DNA from 4 places in the Streptomyces sp. NPDC001709 genome. Region 1 is predicted to be linked to each of the others. Evidence: riboswitches for the same ligand, from Rfam matches in the RefSeq annotation. Region 1 holds a riboswitch; each other region holds the start of a gene.

Region 1 (4,733 bases):
CGACGTGGCTGATCCCGGAGTAGAAGAACACCAGGTCCCCGGGCTGGAGTTCGGAGCGGGAGACGCGTCGGCCCGCGTCGATCTGGGCGTAGGTGGTGCGGGGCAGGGAGATGCCGGCGGAGCGGTAGGCGGCCTGGACCAGGCCCGAGCAGTCGAAGGCGTTCGGGCCGGCCGCGCCCCACACATAGGGGCTGCCGAGCTTGGCGTAGGCGTAGGAGATGGCCGCCGCGGCGCGCGCGTTGGCGGCCGTGGCCGACCCGGCCTGCTCCAGCGGTTCACGGGGGTCGGAGGCCGACCGGGAGGCACGGCCCGGAGCGGTGCCGTCGGCGCCGGTGACCTCGTTCCGCTGCTGCGGAGTGAGCCGTGCCAGCAGCCGCCGGGCCTCGTCCAGCTTGCCGGTGATGGTCTTCTTCTGCCGCCGCAGCTCGGCCTGCCGTGACCGCAGCGACGTCAGCTCGATGCGCGCCGCGCCGCGCAACTGCTCGATCTCCCTCAGCTGTTCGCGCACCTGGGACACGGCAGCGGCCTGCTGGTCACCGGCCCGCTCCGCGAACGCGGCGTCCTCCAGATACCGGTCGGGGTCGCCGGACAGGGCCAGTTGCCAGGCCGGGGCGAAGCCGCCCTCGCGGTACTGCGCCGCCGCGAACGAACCGAGCGCGTCCCGGGCCGTGTTGAGCTTGGCCTGCTTGCGGGCGGTCTCGTCCTGCAGCGAGTGCAGCCGCCGCTGCTCCGTGTCCGCCCCCTCCCTCGCGCCGTCGTACTTCTCGGTCGCCGCCTCGGCCTCCTGGTACAGCTTGTCCACCTGGGCCTTCACCTGTGCCGGCGTCGGCTGCGGCTCGGCGTGTCCCGTCCCGTCGAATCCCGTTGCGGTGGCCGCGCCCGCCAGGGCGAGCGTGGCGGCCGTCCGGGCAGTCGGGCCACCCATGGAGCGTTGCCGGGGCTTGCGGTGCGCTGCCACCTGGACCGTCACGTCCTTCCGTACGAGTCGTACGACCGAGAGCCGTGCGTCCGGCGGCGGCCCGCACAGGGGAAACAGGCCACCGCCGGACCTTCTCGGCGGTGGTGACCGACAGCCGCCCTGGCCCGGGCGGCGGTGGGAAGCCGGTCACCTGGGGGAGGACGCTAGGCCCGACTGTGACAAGCAGGTAACGCGCTGTACGGAACTGGCTCCGACAGACTGGAATGTGACCGTATGTGACCACACCGCCGTTCTGGAGTCGTCGCCTTCACGCAGCGTGGTGACCGAAGCGCGGAAAGCGGGACGGAAGGCGGGTGCGGGGTGCTATGGAGCGCATATATGCAAGATCACCCGCGCGTGATCGTCGAGTACTGCGGCCGGGCCCGGTGACGGGCGGTCCATACCTCCTCGTTAGGCTCCGGCCCCATGGACGTACTCATCCATCTCTTCGTCGGCCTGCACATCATCGGCATCGCCGCGCTGCTCGGCGGTTTCCTCACCCAGATGAAGGCGATGGGCCAGGGCACGGCCCGGTTCGTGCCCGGGATGCTGCACGGCGCGCTGACCATGCTGGTCACCGGCGTGGCCCTGATCGGTCTCAACCAGGCCGACGACCACCACGTGAACACCATCAAGATCGGCGTCAAGCTGGCGCTGCTGATCGTGATCCTCGGCCTGGTCTATGTGAAGCGCGACGAGGAGAAGATCGACAAGGGCGCGTTCGGGCTGGTCGGCCTGCTGACCATGGCGAACATCTTCATCGCCGTGCTGTGGACCTGACGCTCATCCGTCCCTGACGCCGGTGCGGGCCGCGAGCACCGCGTCGGCGGCGACCACGAGCCACACCGCCACCGCTGCCCACAGCAGCACCCGTCCCGCCCGGCTGAGCCACGCAACGCCGACGGCGCTCGCGACCGACAGCGTCGCCGCCGCCGTCATCCCCATCGGGAACACCGTCGCCCACCGCGCACGCAGACCTGAGATGCCGGGCATGCGCCCGATGCCAGGGAACCACAGGGCCCCGGCCCGGGAAGGGCACGCGCGCGTGGAGCGCGAAAACGGCGGACCGCGAAAACGCAGGTACGCGCGCGTGGGGCGCGAAAACGGTGGCGCGCGAAACCCGGTGGTCAGCCCGGTCGGACCACGCTGTGGATGATCGACTCTCCGCCGTAGTAGATCGACTCCTCGCGGACGTACGCGCCCGGCTTCGGGGCGTGGATCATCATGCCGTTGCCTATGTAGATGCCGACATGGCTGATGTCGTCGTAGAAGAAGACCAGGTCGCCCGGCCGCGCATTGGCCAGGGAGACCGTGGTGCCCGCGTCGACCTGGTCGTACGTGGTGCGCGGCAGCGTGACGCCGGCAGCCCTCCAGGCGGCCTGGGTGAGGCCCGAGCAGTCGTAGGAGTCCGGCCCGGTGGCGCCCCACACATACGGCTTGCCGATCTGCGCGCGGGCGAAGGCGATCGCCTTCTCGGCCTTCGTGTCGTACGAGCCGGAGCCGGACGTCGTGGAGCCGGTCGAGCCGGAGCCCGTCGAACCGGACCCGGATCCCGAGGACCCCGAGGACGAGGAGGACGACGAGGACGAGGACGACGAGTCGGCCTGCTGCTGAGCCTGCTGCTTCGCCAGCTCGGCCGCCTTGCGCGCCGCCTCCTGCTGCTTCTCCCGCTCGATGGCGGCCAGCCGAGCCTTCTCCTGGGCCGTCAGCTGCGACAGCAGGTCGCGCGCGGAGGCCAGCTTCTTCTGGACGGTGGCCTTGGCGCTCTGCAGGTCGTGCTGCGAGTCGGTCAGCGTCTGCAGGCTCTCGGCGGCCTCCCGCCGCTTCTTCATGGTCGTGGCCTGCTCACCGATGTAGTCGTCGACCGCGCTCTTCTCCCGCGACGTCAGCCGGCTCATCAGCTGGGTCTGGTCGAAGTAGTCCTGCGGGTCGTTCGCCAGCAGGAAGGTGGCCGTGTCGGGAGCGGAGGCGCCGGTGCGGTACTGGGCCGCAGCGAAGGAACCCAGTTCCTCGCGGGCCTTGTTGAGGCGTTCGGTGCGCCGGGCGACCTCGTTGCGCAGGGCGTCGACGCGCCCGCGCTGTTTGCCGGTGCGCTCTTTGGCCGCGTTGTACTTGTCGGTCGCCGACTCCGCCTGGCGGTAGAGGTCGTCGACCTTCTTCTCGACCTCCTCCAGGCTCGGCTTGGTGTGATCGGTTCCCGGGGCGGCCTCGGCGCTCTGCGAGAACACGGCCATGGAGGTGAGGGCGGCGGTGGCGAGGGCGGGGGTGCGGAAGCCCGCCCCGATGGTCCCGCCGGGGCGCGGCTTGCGGTGCGACGCCAAGGGAGGCGCTCCTTCCAGTGGGCCGCCTACCGGGTTAGCTGTCGGGTTCGGGCGGCGGTTCGGAAGGGTTGCCCTACGGCGTCGTCCCGGGCGGGAGTCGGCCGATTCACCCCAGGATCGGTGGGTCCCCGGCTCCGGGCACCACGAGGGGTACACCGGACTCGGCGGAGGCCGCGCACGCGGCCTGACGGCAACCTAGCCAACTCGTGTGACTAGTGTGAAGGTTGGTGCGTGATATGTCCGATACATTTTTGTGATCTGAGCTCGGGAACACGTTCCCGTCATCGGACGATTCCGCAGCGTAAGGGCATTCCCGCGCCGCCCGCGGCGGCCATCTTCCCGGGACGGCGACCGGTTGTCGGTGGGGCGCCCTAGACTCGGAGAGCGATGAGCAGCCTCTTTGACGACAGCTTCCTGGCGGACCTCCAGACCCCTCGCGGGCACGAGGAGGAGCACCCGCCTCCGCCCGAGGACGATCACGCTCCGGAGCCGGTTCCGGACGATCTGTTCGGCGGGAAGTTCGACCTGCCGCCGGACCCGGACGCCTACTACCGCGACGGCGCGTCCCGCCCCGCGCTCGACTCGGCGGCACTGCTGGAGGGGCTGAACGACAACCAGCGCGCCGCGGTCGTGCACGCCGGCTCCCCGCTGCTCATCGTCGCCGGCGCCGGCTCCGGCAAGACCCGCGTGCTCACCCACCGCATCGCGCACCTGCTCGCCGAGCGGAATGTGCACCCGGGCCAGATCCTCGCGATCACCTTCACCAACAAGGCCGCGGGCGAGATGAAGGAGCGCGTCGAGCAGCTCGTCGGCCCGCGCGCGAACGCGATGTGGGTGATGACCTTCCACAGCGCGTGCGTACGCATCCTGCGCCGGGAGAGCAAGAAGCTCGGCTTCACTTCCTCGTTCTCGATCTACGACGCCGCCGACAGCAAGCGCCTGATGGCCCTGGTCTGCCGCGATCTGGACCTCGACCCCAAGCGCTTCCCGCCGAAGTCGTTCAGCGCCAAGATCAGCAACCTGAAGAACGAGCTGATCGACGAGGAGGACTTCGCCGCCCAGGCCACGGACGGCTTCGAGAAGACCCTCGCCCAGGCCTACGCCCTCTACCAGTCGCGGCTGCGCGAGGCGAACGCCCTCGACTTCGACGACCTGATCATGACGACGGTCAACCTCCTGCGCGCCTTCCCGGACGTCGCCGAGCACTACCGCCGCCGCTTCCGCCACGTCCTCGTCGACGAGTACCAGGACACCAACCACGCCCAGTACGCGCTCGTACGGGAACTCGTCGGCACCGGCGAGCGTGCCGCCAAGGACGCCGACGTACCGCCCGGCGCGGACGACCTCCTGCCCGCCGAACTGTGCGTGGTGGGTGACGCGGACCAGTCGATCTACGCCTTCCGCGGCGCGACGATCCGCAACATCCTCCAGTTCGAGGAGGACTACCCGAACGC
Region 2 (4,733 bases), on a different contig from region 1:
GGACTCGCCGCGCAGGCGGCGGCCGATCCACGGGACGAGGTACTCACGGGCCCAGTGGACGTCGTCGCGCCGGATGTCCAGGGTGCCCCGGGGCGGCAGCGGCGGCCACGGCTGCTCGGGGTCGGCCGGGATCGGCAGGCCGAGGGCCTGGCCGGCGCGCAGCGCCACGCGCGTGTGCCCCTCGGGCGAGAGGTGGAGCCGGTCGCTGTCCCAGGCCCTGCGGTCCTGCACGGACTTCAGGGACCACAGGTCGAGCACGGGACAGCCGTACCGGTCCGCGATGGCGCGGACATGGCCGTTGTACGTGGCGATCTTGCCCCGCAGGTGCTTGAGCACCGGGACGCCCCGGGTGTCGAAGCCGGTCGTCACCAGCACCGTGCCCGCGGCTTCGGCCAGCCGGGCCACGGCCCGCTCGAAGCGCTCGGCCACCTCGTCCGGGTCGGTGCCGGGCCGGATGATGTCGTTGCCGCCCGCGCAGAAGGAGACGAGGTCCGGGGCCAGTTCGACGGCCTGCGGGAGCTGGTCCTGCACGATCTGGTCGAGCAGCTTCCCGCGGACCGCGAGATTGGTGTACTTGAAGTCGCCTTCGGGCCGCCGGTCGGCGAGCAGTACCGCGAACCGGTCGGCCCAACCGACGAACGCCCCGTCGGGCCCGGGGTCGCCGACGCCCTCGGTGAAGCTGTCCCCCACCGCCACGTACGACCCGATCACTGATCTGTTGTCATTCTTCGAATCGTCTGCCACGTCGGACCATGATTCCCCTTCCGATGTGACCTACGCGACCGTAAGGAGGGGTTGACGAACGGTGAGATGAGACACCCTTAAATAATTTGCCAATCCAGGAATAGGGCTGATCCCGGACGGGTTGACGGTGTGACTCAGCCGACGGGGACGCCATGCCGGCGGAGGTAGCCGACGGGGTCGACGTCCGAGCCGTAGTTCGGCGTGGTGCGGATCTCGAAGTGCAGGTGCGGGCCGGTGACGTTGCCGGTCGCGCCGGACAGGCCGATCTGCTGGCCCTCGGTCACGGTCTGCCCGGCCGAGACGGAGAGCTGCGAGAGGTGGGCGTACTGCGCGTAGTAGCCGTCGTTCAGCCTGATGACGACCTGGTTGCCGTACGCGCCGCCCCAGCCGGCGGAGACGACCGTGCCCGCGGCGACGGACTTCACCGTGGTGCCGGTCGGTACGACGAAGTCGACGCCGGTGTGGTAGCCGCTGGACCACATGCTGCCGGCCACGTGGTAGCCGGTGCCGACGACGGCGCCGGTCACCGGGAGGGTGAAGCCGGTGGTGGTCGTGGTGGCACCGGAGGACTGGGGTGCCGGTGCCGCCTGGGACGCCGAGGAGTGCGACTCGGCCGACGGCCGGCTCGGGGCCGCGGACTCGCCGTGGGTGTGCGCCGACTGCCGGTCGAGCGCGAGCTTCAGGCCCGGGTGGATGAGCGACGGGTCGTCGCCGACGGCCCGCCGGTTGTCGTCGTAGAGGCGGTGCCAGCCGCCGGAGACGTGCTGTTCGTCGGCGATCACCGAAAGGCAGTCGCCGGACTTCACCGTGTAGGTGTGCACACCCGGATTCGCCTGCGCGGCCGCCTTCTTCACCGGTGACTGAGGGGACTGCGCGGCTTTTACGGAAAGGGGCTGCGTGCCGGTGGCGGCGTGGGCTCCGGTGGTTCCGATGAGGGGGAGGGCCAGGGCGGCGCCACCGGTTCCGGCGACGGCGATCGAGCGGGAGAAACGCGGGGGCTTGGGACGTCGGTGCTTACCCTTCGCGGGCATGGCGCATTTCCTCTCCGACGCCTGCGAGGTCAGCTGTCGGGTTCGGGCTGGAGCGGCCCGGCCGCCGTGGCGACTTCACCCCTAGCCTGTCGCGGAGACCGGACAGGCAGTCGTACCTGGTGGGTCCCCCGCTCCTGCCGAACGCGGGTCAAGTGTGGGACTCCGGGCGGCGGCAGGACTCGGCGTTCCGTCCGGATTGGTGGGGAACGTAAGCGAGCAAGACGCACGGAAACAAGCGGCCGGTTCCCGCCGTTCCGATTCCCGAAGATCGAATGCGGGAATTCACGATCACCCTCCGTGAATTCCCGCCCGCCGACACCTTTCAATTCCCCTTTTCAGCATGAAAATTACGTGAACATGACGCGCGACGCACGGTCATGAATATGACGCTCCTCACCCGCTCTTCCACCACGACCCCTCATTCCACAGCGAGTTGCAACGAAGGCGCCAATTCGGGCAGAAAGCTCAGATGCGGCGCAGCCGGAGAACCATCGCATCAAGGTCGCCCTTGAGTCCGGTGCGCAGACCGTGGTGCAACAGGACGGCACCCCGATGAACTTCACCCGTTTCGCGGCATTCGTACGATGCCGTCGGGTCGAGTCCGCGCAGACGCAGCGCCGGGACCGGCTCGCCGTGGCTCTGCGCCTGGAGCCAGGCCAGGACCACCGCCTCCTCCCCGCGGACGTACTGGACCGCGCTGAGGCCGCCGGCCGGGGGCCGCAGCCGGTACAGCTCGCCGTGCTGGACGACGGTCCGGATCTCTTTGTAGAGCTCGACCCACTGCCGGGCCTCGGCCAGCTCCTCACCGGTCCACTCGGTGAGGTCGCCACCGACCCCGAGGACCCCCGCCATGGCGCTGACGAAACGGAACCGCAGGGTGCTGACCCGGCCGTTGAGCTGGGTGTTCGGGCTGTCCGTGACCCAGGCGGCCATGACCCGGGCCGGGTGGATCTGGCTGAAGCCGTGCTGGATGGCGAGCCGGTCCAGCGGGTCGGTGTTGTCGGAGGTCCACACCTGGTCGGTGCGACCGAGCACACCCAGGTCGATCCGGCCGCCACCGCCCGAGCAGGACTCGAAGGCGACCCCCGGGTGAGCCGCGCGGAGCCGGTCCAGCAGGGCGTACAGGGCGCGGACGTGGTCCACCCACAGGCGCTGCGGATATGGCTCACCGGGCCAGCCGGCGTCGGTGAAGCAGCGGTTGAAGTCCCACTTCACATAGTCGATCGGGGCGCTGGAGAGCAGGGTGTCCAGCTGCTCCCAGAGGTACTCCTGGACGTCCTCGCGGGCGAGGTTGAGGACGAGCTGATTGCGCAGTTCCGTCCGCTTCCGTCCTGGTTGGTACTGCACCCAGTCGGGGTGCGCGCGGTACAGGTCGCTGTCCGGGTTGACCATCTCGGGCTCGACCCAGATGCCGAACCGCATCCCCAGGCCGTGCACCTGGTCGGCGAGGGGCTTGAGCCCCTGCGGGAAGCGGCCGGGGTTCGGGGTCCAGTCGCCGAGCCCGGCGCGGTCGCTGGTGCGGGCGCCGAACCAGCCGTCGTCCACCACGAACAGCTCGACCCCGATCCCGGCGGCCCGGCGGGCGAGCGCGAGCTGCTGGTCCTCGGAGATGTCGAAGTTCGTCGCCTCCCAGGAGTTGAAGAGCACCGGCCGGTCCCGCTCGGCGTCCGGGATGACGTACGCGCGCTGGTAGGCGTGCCAGGCGCGGCTCGCGCCGCCGAAGCCGCCGTCGCTCCACAGGCCCGCGAAGACCGGGGTGGTGTACGACTCCCCCGGCTGGAGGAGCAGCAGGCCCGAGTCGTCGTAGCCGGCGCCGCCGGTGATCTGCACGCGTGCGTCCGGGAGTTGGGCGACCGCGATGCGCCAGGAGCCGGACCAGCCGAGCGCGCAGCCGTAGACCTCGCCGCGCTCCTCGGTGGCGTCGGTGTCGAGGGCCACCCAGGGCAGGTGCTGGTGGCCGGTGTGGCCGCGGCGGCTGCCGATGACCTTCTCGCCGTAGGTGAGCGGGGCGGCGGTCAGGCGGGACTCGGCGGCCCAGCGGCCGTGCAGCTGGGACAGCCGCCAGCCGTCGCGGTCGGGCAGGGTCCAGGTGGCCGCGTCGGCCCGCAGCAGCTCCACGCGCGCGTGGGAGCCGTTCGCCACGGTGACCCAGCGCTCGACGACGTCACCGCGCATCCGGTAGTGCAGGGTGACGGCAAGGCCGTCGTCGTCGAAGCGCAGGCGCAGCTCGTCGCCCTCCGTCTCGTACGCCCCGAAGCTCCACTCCGTGCCGCGGCGCTCGTCGGTGCGCACGGACAGGGCGGGGCGGGCGAAGCGGGGGCCGCCCTCGACGGGGTACTCCTCACGGCCGTCGAGCGGGGACTCGAAGGGCCAGTACCCGGGCAGCGGGTCCGCGGCCAGGGCCTCCGCGTCCGCGAGGGCGATGCGCGGCCCCCAGTGCAGGTGGAGCAGCTCGTCCGTGTCGGTGAGATGCAGGGCATAACTACTGGTGGGCCCCGAGAGGAGCCAGGTACGACCGTCTTCGGCGATGTCCACCACTAAGACCTCACAGGTGCCAACAGATCCGCTCAAGTGCCAACATCATCGGGGGCGCGGCACCTGGTGACAATGCCTGTGGACAACTCCTTGCCCGAGGAAACCGATGTCGTATCGTCGACGGAGTGCCCGCCGGCGAGACGCGGCGGCGGGGCCCCGACCCGGGAGGAGCCCCCCGTGACGCAGCAGGTCCCGTCGACCGAGCCGGAGCTGGCCGGAGTCCGTAATTTCCGCGACGTGGGCGGACTGCCGACCGAGGACGGACGGCGGGTGCGGCACGGCGTGCTGTTCCGCAGCGGCCATCTGGCGCACGCGACCGAGGACGACGCGGCCTTCCTCGCCTCCCTGGGCCTGCACACGATCTTCGACTTCCGCAACGCGGCCGACCAGAGGCTGGAAGGCCCGGACGTCGAACTGCCCGGC
Region 3 (4,733 bases), on a different contig from region 1:
AGACCTCCGGTGACGTCGAGGTGCCGGTCATCGAGACCGCCATCGACGAGGAGCTGGCCCGGTTCGCCGAGGGGGGCCCCACGCCCGAGGAAATGGAGCGCGCCCAGGCCCAGTTGGAGCGCGAGTGGCTGGACCGGCTGGGCACGGTCGCCGGCCGCGCCGACGAACTGTGCCGGTACGCCGTCCTGTTCGGCGACCCGCAGCTGGCCCTCACCGCCGTGAAGCGCGTCCTGGAGGTGACCCCGGAGGAGGTCCGGGAGGTCGCCCAGGCCCGCCTGCGCCCCGACAACCGCGCGGTGCTGGTCTACGAACCGAAGTCCCCGGAGAAGGCCCCGGACGCCGACGTGCCCGAGGACCCGGAGCAGGAAGCGACCGTAGAGGCCGGCAACGAGAACGAGGAGACGGCCAAGTGACCGAGCTCGCCACCATGGACTTCCACCCCCAGCCGCAGCCCGGCGAGGCCAAGCCGTGGGCGTTCCCGGCCCCCGAGCGGGGCACACTCGACAACGGCCTGACCGTGCTGCGCTGCCACCGCCCCGGCCAGCAGGTCGTCGCCGTCGAGGTGCTGCTGGACGCCCCCCTGGACGCCGAGCCGGCCGGCCTGGACGGCGTCGCCACGATCATGGCGCGGGCCTTCTCCGAGGGCACCGACAAGCACTCCGCCGAGGAGTTCGCCGCCGAGCTGGAGCGCGCGGGCGCCACGCTGGACGCGCACGCCGACCACCCGGGCGTCCGGATCAGCCTGGAGGTCCCGGCCTCCCGCCTGGCCAAGGGCCTCGGCCTGCTCGCCGACGCGCTGCGCGCGCCCGCGTTCGCCGAGAGCGAGGTCGAGCGGCTGGTCCGCAACCGCCTGGACGAGATCCCGCACGAGTTGGCCAACCCCTCCCGCCGGGCCGCCAAGGAGCTCTCCAAGGAGCTGTTCCCCGCGGCCTCGCGCATGTCGCGCCCGCGCCAGGGCACCGAGGAGACGGTCGAGAAGATCGACGCCGCCGCCGTACGCGCCTTCTACGACCGCCACGTCCGGCCCGCGACGGGCACCGCGGTCGTGGTCGGCGACCTCACCGGGATCGACCTGGACGCGCTGCTCGGCGACACCCTGGGCGCCTGGACCGGCACCCCGGGCCAGCCGCGGCCCGTGCCGCCGGTGACCGCCGACGACAGCGGCCGCGTGGTCATCGTGGACCGGCCCGGCGCCGTCCAGACGCAGCTGCTCATCGGCCGCGTCGGCCCCGACCGGCACGACCGCGTGTGGCCCGCGCAGGTGCTCGGCACCTACTGCCTCGGCGGCACCCTCACCTCGCGCCTGGACCGCGTCCTGCGCGAGGAGAAGGGCTACACCTACGGTGTGCGCTCCTTCGGCCAGGTCCTCAGGTCCGCCCCGGACGGCACGGGCGCGTCGATGCTCGCCATCAGCGGCTCCGTGGACACCCCCAACACCGGCCCCGCGCTGGACGACCTGTGGAAGGTGCTGCGCACCCTCGCGGCGGAGGGTCTGACCGACGCCGAGCGGGACGTGGCCGTGCAGAACCTCGTCGGGGTGGCGCCGCTGAAGTACGAGACCGCGGCGGCCGTCGCGAGCACGCTGGCCGACCAGGTCGAACAGCACCTGCCCGACGACTTCCAGGCGACGCTCTATCAGCAGCTGGCCGCGACGGGCACGGTGGAGGCCACGGCGGCCGTCGTGAACGCCTTCCCGGTGGACCGCCTGGTGACCGTCCTGGTCGGTGACGCCTCCCAGATCAAGGCGCCGGTCGAGGCGCTCGGCATCGGCGAAGTCACCGTCGTGGCGGCCGAGTAGCGGGAGCCGTCGTAGCGGCCGGGTGCGCCCGGGCGGCCGCACACGCGCGTGGGGCCCTGACGACCTACAGGCCGTCAGGGCCCCACGCTGTTCCACTCCCTTCCTCAGATGCCCGATTTGAGGGGGAGGTTGCCTGTCTGCCCTGTGGGATGCACTACAAAAGCCCGGATCCGTTTGGGATTCGAAAGCCGGCTTCCGTAGCGTCGTCCGGGCTGTTCGTCAGTAGGCAGTGCGCCGCACCCGCGGCACCGGACAGCCATCGCCGAGTCCCCGTACGGCGCGAGCCAGGGGAGCCGGGGACCCACCGTCCCTGGGGTGAATCGGACGCCCGCGCGCGAGCGAGGGGGTCCGTAGGAGACCTTCCTGCTCCGAACCCGTCAGCTAACCCGGTAGGCGAGAGGGAAGGAAAGGACCAGCCACTTCATGGCGTTCATGTGCGCCACCGGGAAGCACCGCAAGCCCGGCCGGGTCAAGCGCACCACCGCTCAGGCGGCCGGCGTCGCGGCTCTCGCCACCACCGGTGTCATCGGCACCCTCGCGGCGTCCCCCGCGTCCGCCGCCCAGAACTCCGTCGAGCAGACCGGCCTCACCCCGGTGATCACCGTCGGCGACGACATCGGCGAGCAGATCGACGCGCAGGCCGCCGAGCAGAAGCAGGCCGCGGAGCGGAAGGCGGCCGAGGAGGCCGCGGCCAAGGCGGCGGTGGAGAAGGCCAAGCAGGAGCGCGAGGCCAAGGCCCGCGCCGCCCGTGCGGCCGAGCGTGAGCGCCTGAACGCGTTCGTCGCCCCGATAGCCGACTCCTACGTGTCCACGGGCTACAAGGCCAGCAGTTCCCTGTGGTCCTCCGGCTCGCACACCGGCATCGACTTCCATGCGGCCAGCGGCACGTCCGTCCACACGGTCGGCTCCGGCACCGTCGTCTCCACCGGCTGGGGCGGCGCGTACGGCAACCAGATCGTGATCCGGATGGCCGACGGCATGTACACCCAGTACGGCCACCTGTCGTCCATCGGCGTCTCGGTCGGCCAGCAGGTCATCCCGGGCCAGCAGATCGGCCTGTCCGGCGCGACCGGCAACGTCACCGGCCCGCACCTGCACTTCGAGGCCCGTACGACCCCCGACTACGGCTCGGACGTCGACCCCGTCGCCTATCTCCGCAAGCACGGTGTGAACGTCTGACCGGACGCCCGTTCGGCATCCATGGCCCCGGCTCACCGAGCCGGGGCTTTCGTCGTTTTCCGCGCCGTCCACCGGACCCGCTGACCAAAAAATATCCATGGATTCCGACCCGCCGTCGGAAATTCCGGCTCATTGGAATAGAGTCACGGAACACGCGTCCATCGTCGACGTTTCACGGGGATTAAGGCGGAGGTCGGTCATGCGTATTCCGGCGCATTCGGTGTGTACGGCGATCCGGGACGACATCGTCGCCGGTGTCTACGAGCGCGGCGGCCGCCTCACCGAGGAAGTCCTGGCCCGCCGCTACGGCGTCTCGCGTGTCCCCGTCCGCGAGGCCCTGCGCACCCTGGAGGCCGAGGGCTTCGTGGTGACCCGCCGGCACGCGGGCGCGTGCGTGGCCGAACCGAGCGAGCAGGAGGCCGCCGACCTGCTGGAGATGCGCATGCTCCTGGAGCCGCTCGGGGCCGCCCGGGCCGCCCAGCGGCGCACGGAGGCGCACCTGAAGGTGCTGCGCGGTCTGGTGAGGCTGGGCCAGGAGCGGGCCAAGCGGGGTAACAGCGAGGATCTGCGCTCGCTGGGCAGCTGGTTCCACGAGACGCTCGCCCAGGCCTCCGGCAGCCCCTCGCTGACCGCGATGCTCACCCAGCTGCGGCACAAGATCGCCTGGATGTACGCGGTGGAGACGCTGCCGAGCCCGGTGGAGTACTGGGCGGAGCACGGCGCCATCGTGGACGCGGTGGCGCGTGGCGACGGCGAGCGCGCGCGGGCGGTCACGGCGCTGCACACCGAGCGTGCGACGGCCGCCCACCGGCTGCGTTTTTCCGGGGCCACCGAGCGTGTGAGAACTTCGCAACACGCCGTAAACATGTCGGGCCTCCGGCATTAACAACGGCGCCGTATACAAAGAAGAGAGGTATTCGGCTGCGGTGTATTTCCGCTGCCCTAATTCCCGTGTGTGCGCAAATGGGCCGGGAAAGAGCGGAGCCGCGCCGCCCGAAAAGGGCGACGCGGCTCCGGTGTATCAGCGCGCCGGCGGTCAGACCGTCTCGGGCAGTTCCTCGAGGCCCTCGGAGACCAGCTTGGCCAGACGGTCCAGGGCGGCGTCCGCGCCCTCGGCGTCGCAGGCCAGAACGATTTCCTCGCCACCCTGGGCGCCCAAGCCCAGGACGGCCAGCATGGAGGCCGCGTTGACGGGGGTGCCGTCAGCCTTGGCGATCGTCACCGGGACGCCTGTGGCCGTGGCGGCTCGGACGAAGATGGAGGCGGGGCGGGCGTGGAGGCCCTCGGCCCAGCCGACGTTGACGCGGCGCTCAGCCATGTGTTGCTGCCCTTCAGTCTTCAGGGTTGTCTAGACCAGTTTCCCATATCGTGAGGCATGCCCGGATCGGACCTTAGTCCTGGTCCGGAGTGGCGTCGGATCGCGGCCTCGATCCGACTTCGTCCTCCACAGACTGCCCCGCGCCGTTGTCCGACGCGAGCCGTACTCTGGGGCCCATGCAGACCTCGGCGGACCGGCAGGACCGGCACGAGTACCCCGCTCACTGGGAGGCGGACGTAGTGCTGCGCGACGGGGGTACCGCGCGCATCCGGCCCATCACCATTGATGACGCCGACCGCCTCGTCAGCTTCTACGAGCAGGTCTCGGACGAGTCGAAGTACTACCGCTTCTTCGCGCCGTACCCACGGCTCTCCGCCAAGGACGTCCACCGCTTCACGCACCACGACTTCGTGGACCGGGTGGGACTCGCGGCCACGA
Region 4 (4,733 bases), on a different contig from region 1:
GTACCTCGAACACGCGGCCCCGGAGCGGGACATCACTCTGTACGTCAACTCGCCGGGCGGTTCGTTCAGCGCGCTCACGGCCGTCTACGACACGATGCGCTACGTCAGTTGCGACGTGGCCACCTACTGCCTGGGCCAGGCCGCGTCCCAGGCCGCGCTGCTGATCGCGGCCGGCACACCGGGCAAGCGGTTCGCCCTGCCCGGCGCGCGCATCGTGATCGCGCAACCCCAGCTGCCCGAGCCGGTGCGGGGCCAGCCCAGCGATCTGCTCATCCATGCCGAGGAGTTGACCCGGGTCCGCGCGGTGACGGAGGAGATGCTCGTGCAGCACACCGGGCGCACGGCCGAGCAGGTACACCGCGACCTGGAACGGGACTTGGTCCTGGACGCCTCCGCGGCCGTGGCCTACGGTCTGGTGGACGGCATCGTGCCCAGCCGCCGGAGCATGCCCGGCGCACCGGACGCGAAGTGAGCCGCCGATGCTGCCGGAACTGCCGCCGCTGCCCGCGCTGACCCGCGCCGAAGGTGATCTGATCGACCGTTATCTGGAGGCGGTCGACCTGCTGGGCCGCGTCAATCCCGCGCACGGCGGGGACACTTATCGCGGGCTGCGCGCGGCCCAGGGCCTGGTGCGCAAGGCCGCAGAACTGCGGGACGCCCTCGCGTTGATGCACCAGCGGGGCGAGACGGAGCTGCACGGGGACACGCTGGCACGGGCCTTGCGGGTGCTGGACGGTGAACGCCGGACCGCGCGCGTCGCGCTCCCGCCCGACGGCGTCGGCTGATCCGGGCGCCGGACCAGCCGGACCGGACCCGGGTGTCGACACACGCCGTCCAGACCGGACTTGCAACGACCCGAACGGCGTACCCCCGACCGATGGACATCCGGATCGCTCTCCGGGCCTCCCGACTTGCGCATCGCGCGGGTCCGAGGCTCGGAAGGAAGGGGCTCCGCCCCAGGTCGGAGGCTACGACCGGGACCTGACGGCGCGTCGAACACAGCGTCGTCCACTCGAATGGGTGAGTGGTGAGTAACGCCACAAATCCCCGGTTCCATTGTGATTTTCAGACAGTCATGCGTGAAGATCCCTGTCTGACGACAAGCCCCCGCCACCGCGGCGGGGCGGTCCGGGCGGACGCCGAGTCCTGCCGCCGCCCGGACACCGGTCGACAGGAGTGGATCGGCAGGAGTGGAGGACCCAGGCAAGACGGGTCGCCGGAACGGATGTTCGTCTGCTCGCCACAGACGGCCGGAGGTTCCGAGCAGCCCTTGGGGTGAAGCCGCGGCAACGCGGCCGGGCAACTTCGCCAGCCCGAATCCGACAGGTCATCCTTCACAGGCGGCTGACGAAGGGTTGCGCATGACTGCGCTCAATCGTGTCCCGTCGCTCATGGCCCGGGCCGGCACGGCCTCGGCCCTCACCCTCGCCGCCGTCGGCGGCTCGATCGCGGTGCCCGGTCTCGCCACCGATGCCTCGGCGGCGAGCCTCGCGACCAAAGCACTGCAGGTCGCGGCCTCCAAGAAGGGGGCTCCGTACCAGTACGGGGCCACCGGGCCGCGCAGGTTCGACTGCTCGGGGCTGACGCTGTACTCGTTCAAGAAGGCGGGCAAGACCCTGCCGCGTACGGCCGCCCAGCAGTACAACAAGACGCACCACATCTCCGCCGGTAGCCGCAAGGCCGGTGACCTGGTGTTCTTCCACTCGGGTTCGTACGTCTACCACGTCGGCATCTACGCGGGCCACAACAAGATCTGGCACGCGCCGAGGACCGGGGACGTGGTGCGGCTCCAGAAGATCTGGACGAACAGCGTCTGGTACGGCCGGGTCAGCTGAACCGGCCTCCTACGGCGGGTTCGGCCGCCCCGCCCTCCTACGGCGGGCCTGACCCGACCCGCTACGGCGGGGCCGGCCGACCCCGTCCGCTACGGCGGGTTCGGGCGACCCGAGTCGCTATGGGGGTGCGGTTGACTGGGCCCGCTACGGCGGGTCCGGCCACCCGATCCGCTACGGCGGCTGCGGCTGGCTGGGCCCGCTACGGCAGGGCCGGCTGACCCGTCGTCAGGGCAGGAGCGGCTCCAGCAACAGAGCCGCTCCCGGTACCGTCAGCGCCACCCCGGTGCCCGCCTGGAGTCCACGGGCGGGCCGGGGTCGGCGCAACCACCGGCCCAGCCGGTCCACCAGTAGTGCCACCACCACCTGGAACCACACCAGTGCGCACACGGTCAGCGCGGGGCTCGTGGCAGGCACGAACTGCGGCAGCAGGCTCGGGAAGGTCAGCGACGCCTTCGGGTTGAGGACGTTGGTGCCGAAGCCCTGCCGGAGCGGGTGCGCGGCCGCCTCGCCCGCCGACTCCTCGGGTCCCGTACAGCGGCCACAGGGTGCGCACCCCGAGCTGCAGCACAGCAGCTGCAACGCCCGGAACAGCGCGGGCACCGCCACCAGCACGGTCCAGTTCGTCCGGCGTCTACCGGGCCCGGGCACCACCAGCACCTCGCCCACCACGAGCCGCCCCGATATCCCGTACCCATCACCACCCCCCGCTCGACGTCGCCCAGCCCCTAACCCCCACCTTCACCCGCACGCCCCAATCCGCTCCACGGCCCGCCCCAGCCGCACCCACCCATCGCCCCAGGACCCCGCGCAAACAGACAACCCGGAGAGGGATGCCGGCCCAGTACCCCGCCCCGCCCGGAGGGCTACGGTTCCTGTTGGCCCGCTGCCGGGACCGGCTCCGCCGGGGTGGTCCAGGGGAGTTCGATGGAGACCGTCTTGCCGCCCTCGCGGGTGGGGCGGACGCGGAGTTTGCCGCCGCACTCCGCGGTGAGCCAGCGGATGATGACCATGCCGCGGCCGTTGTCCTGCTGGACGGCGGCGGGCAGTCTCTTCGGGAAGCGCGGATGACTGTCCGTGACGCCGATGCGGAGGTGTTCGTCGCGGTCCAGGGCGATGTCAACCGTGAAGGTGGGTGACTGACCGAAGGTGTGCTGTACGGCGTTCGTGGCGAGTTCGGAGACGATGAGCCGCACGGTGTCGGCCGTCTCGGTGTCCGACGGCAGGCCCCACTCCGCGAGCGTACCCACGACATACGTGCGGGCCGCGGAGACCGAGGCGGGATCGCTCGGCAGAGTGACGGATGCTTCCAGATGGTCTGCCATGGCGACGTCGTCCCTTTCCCACGGGACCGCAGTCCGACACGGAGCGGATGGGTTCGAGTACGGTCCCGGACTGGTGCTTGCTCGTCAGACTGCCACCACCGGGCCGGTCACGGGGAGCGATCCACCAAGATATGCATATATCTGTCGCCCGAAGCGGTGAACTCTACGACGCGAGACCGTATTTGGGCGGCCCGGAAGGAGTAAGGAGGAGCCCATGCAGAACGGGCCGGCAGTGCGCCGCCGCAAACTGGGCGCCGAACTGCGCACGCTGCGTACCGGTGCTGGGCTCACGAGCGGCGAGGCGGCCCGGCTGGTGGGCTGGCACCAGTCGAAGGTGAGCCGTATCGAGACCGGTGCCAGCGGCGTGAAACCAGCCGATGTGCGATTACTGCTGGACGCCTACGGGGTCCAGGACGGGCACCTGCGCGAGTTGCTGCTGATGCTGGCGGGCTCCGAGGACCGAGGCGACCGGCACCACTGGTGGCACGCCTACCGCGGGGTCCTGCCCCCCACGTACCGGGACTTCATCAGCCTGGAGTCGCAGGCGAGCGCGATGCGCACCCTGGAGACCACGGTCGTACCCGGCCTGCTGCAGACGCCCGAGTACGCCCGCGCGGTGACCCGGGCGGCGGTGAAGGATCTGGACGACGAGCGCTTGGACACGCTGGTGGAGGTGCGGCTGGCCAGGCAGGACGTGCTCCGCACCGAACGGCCGCTGAGGCTGAGCGCGGTGCTGGACGAGGCCGTGCTGCGACGCGAGGTCGGTGGCCCCGGGGTGATGGCCCGGCAGCTGGAGCGGCTGGTGGAGGCGGCCCGGCTGCCCCAAGTCCGGCTCCAGGTACTGCCGTTCGGCACCGGAGCGCATGTCGGCCTCACCGGAGCTTTCGTAATCTTCTCATTTCCGAGCACTTCTGATCTGGATGTGGTGGTTCTAGACCAGTTGACGAGTAGCCTCTACCTGGAACGGAAAGAAGACCTCATGGCCTACTCCGAGGCCTTCGACACCCTTCAGTTCCACGCCCTTTCCCCCGAGGAATCGTTGGACTACATCGCCGGGATAGGTGACGGCGCGTAAGGAGGCACCATGACCGCACCGCCTCGGAACGTCCCTGCCAGTACCGACCTGCACGACGTGGACTGGCTGCGCAGCAGCTACAGCACGGGAGCCAACAACTGCGTGGAGACGGCCCGGCCGAGCTCCGGCCCCGGGGCCGGAGCGCTCGCCGTGCGCGACTCCAAGGCTCCGGACGGACCGGCGCTGCTCTTCTCCACCGAGAGCTGGACCGGGTTCATCACCGCCATCTGATCAAAAACGATCACAAGCCATCCATCCACGCGCAAAGCACGGCCGTGTCACGCCGACTCATGGTCGCGTTTCGCAGATGACCCGTACAGCGCGTTCGATCTCCGCCCCGGACAGGTCGGCGCGGGCGGTCAGCCGTAGCCGGGAGATCCCGTCGGGCACGGAAGGAGGGCGGAAGCAGCCGACGGCCAGCCCCGCGGTACGGCAGTCGGCCGCCCAGCGCACCGCCTGCTCCGGGGACGGAGCCCGCACGGAGACCACCGCGGCGTCCGG

Evidence for each region. Region 1 has a riboswitch for cyclic di-AMP ahead of ACWC0C_RS31680 (NlpC/P60 family protein). Riboswitches for the same ligand answer to the same signal wherever they lie in the genome.
Region 2: another riboswitch for cyclic di-AMP. It lies ahead of ACWC0C_RS06770 (M23 family metallopeptidase); the one in region 1 lies ahead of ACWC0C_RS31680 (NlpC/P60 family protein).
Region 3: another riboswitch for cyclic di-AMP. It lies ahead of ACWC0C_RS03580 (M23 family metallopeptidase); the one in region 1 lies ahead of ACWC0C_RS31680 (NlpC/P60 family protein).
Region 4: another riboswitch for cyclic di-AMP. It lies ahead of ACWC0C_RS16630 (C40 family peptidase); the one in region 1 lies ahead of ACWC0C_RS31680 (NlpC/P60 family protein).

Annotation. Positions count from the first base shown of each region.
Region 1 covers NZ_JBSFGB010000025.1:142,338-147,070, forward strand. Annotated here, with positions in the region: gene ACWC0C_RS31665 (NlpC/P60 family protein) at 1-958, opposite strand, end outside; gene ACWC0C_RS31670 (hypothetical protein) at 1,385-1,738, shown strand; gene ACWC0C_RS31675 (hypothetical protein) at 1,742-1,951, opposite strand; gene ACWC0C_RS31680 (NlpC/P60 family protein) at 2,086-3,279, opposite strand; cyclic di-AMP (ydaO/yuaA leader) riboswitch at 3,303-3,446, opposite strand; gene pcrA (DNA helicase PcrA) at 3,667-4,733, shown strand, end outside.
Region 2 covers NZ_JBSFGB010000003.1:366,003-370,735, forward strand. Annotated here, with positions in the region: gene ACWC0C_RS06765 (SGNH/GDSL hydrolase family protein) at 1-711, opposite strand, end outside; gene ACWC0C_RS06770 (M23 family metallopeptidase) at 879-1,775, opposite strand; cyclic di-AMP (ydaO/yuaA leader) riboswitch at 1,779-1,931, opposite strand; gene ACWC0C_RS06775 (alpha-galactosidase) at 2,241-4,313, opposite strand; gene ACWC0C_RS06780 (tyrosine-protein phosphatase) at 4,488-4,733, shown strand, end outside.
Region 3 covers NZ_JBSFGB010000002.1:154,942-159,674, forward strand. Annotated here, with positions in the region: gene ACWC0C_RS03570 (M16 family metallopeptidase) at 1-413, shown strand, start outside; gene ACWC0C_RS03575 (M16 family metallopeptidase) at 410-1,798, shown strand; cyclic di-AMP (ydaO/yuaA leader) riboswitch at 2,049-2,209, shown strand; gene ACWC0C_RS03580 (M23 family metallopeptidase) at 2,222-2,977, shown strand; gene ACWC0C_RS03585 (GntR family transcriptional regulator) at 3,177-3,863, shown strand; gene ACWC0C_RS03590 (HPr family phosphocarrier protein) at 4,014-4,295, opposite strand; gene ACWC0C_RS03595 (bifunctional acetate--CoA ligase family protein/GNAT family N-acetyltransferase) at 4,472-4,733, shown strand, end outside.
Region 4 covers NZ_JBSFGB010000009.1:155,624-160,356, reverse strand. Annotated here, with positions in the region: gene ACWC0C_RS16640 (ATP-dependent Clp protease proteolytic subunit) at 1-472, shown strand, start outside; gene ACWC0C_RS16635 (hypothetical protein) at 480-785, shown strand; cyclic di-AMP (ydaO/yuaA leader) riboswitch at 1,221-1,358, shown strand; gene ACWC0C_RS16630 (C40 family peptidase) at 1,362-1,835, shown strand; gene ACWC0C_RS16625 (LysE family translocator) at 2,061-2,504, opposite strand; gene ACWC0C_RS16620 (ATP-binding protein) at 2,699-3,157, opposite strand; gene ACWC0C_RS16615 (helix-turn-helix domain-containing protein) at 3,372-4,232, shown strand; gene ACWC0C_RS16610 (DUF397 domain-containing protein) at 4,242-4,463, shown strand; gene ACWC0C_RS16605 (8-amino-7-oxononanoate synthase) at 4,521-4,733, opposite strand, start outside.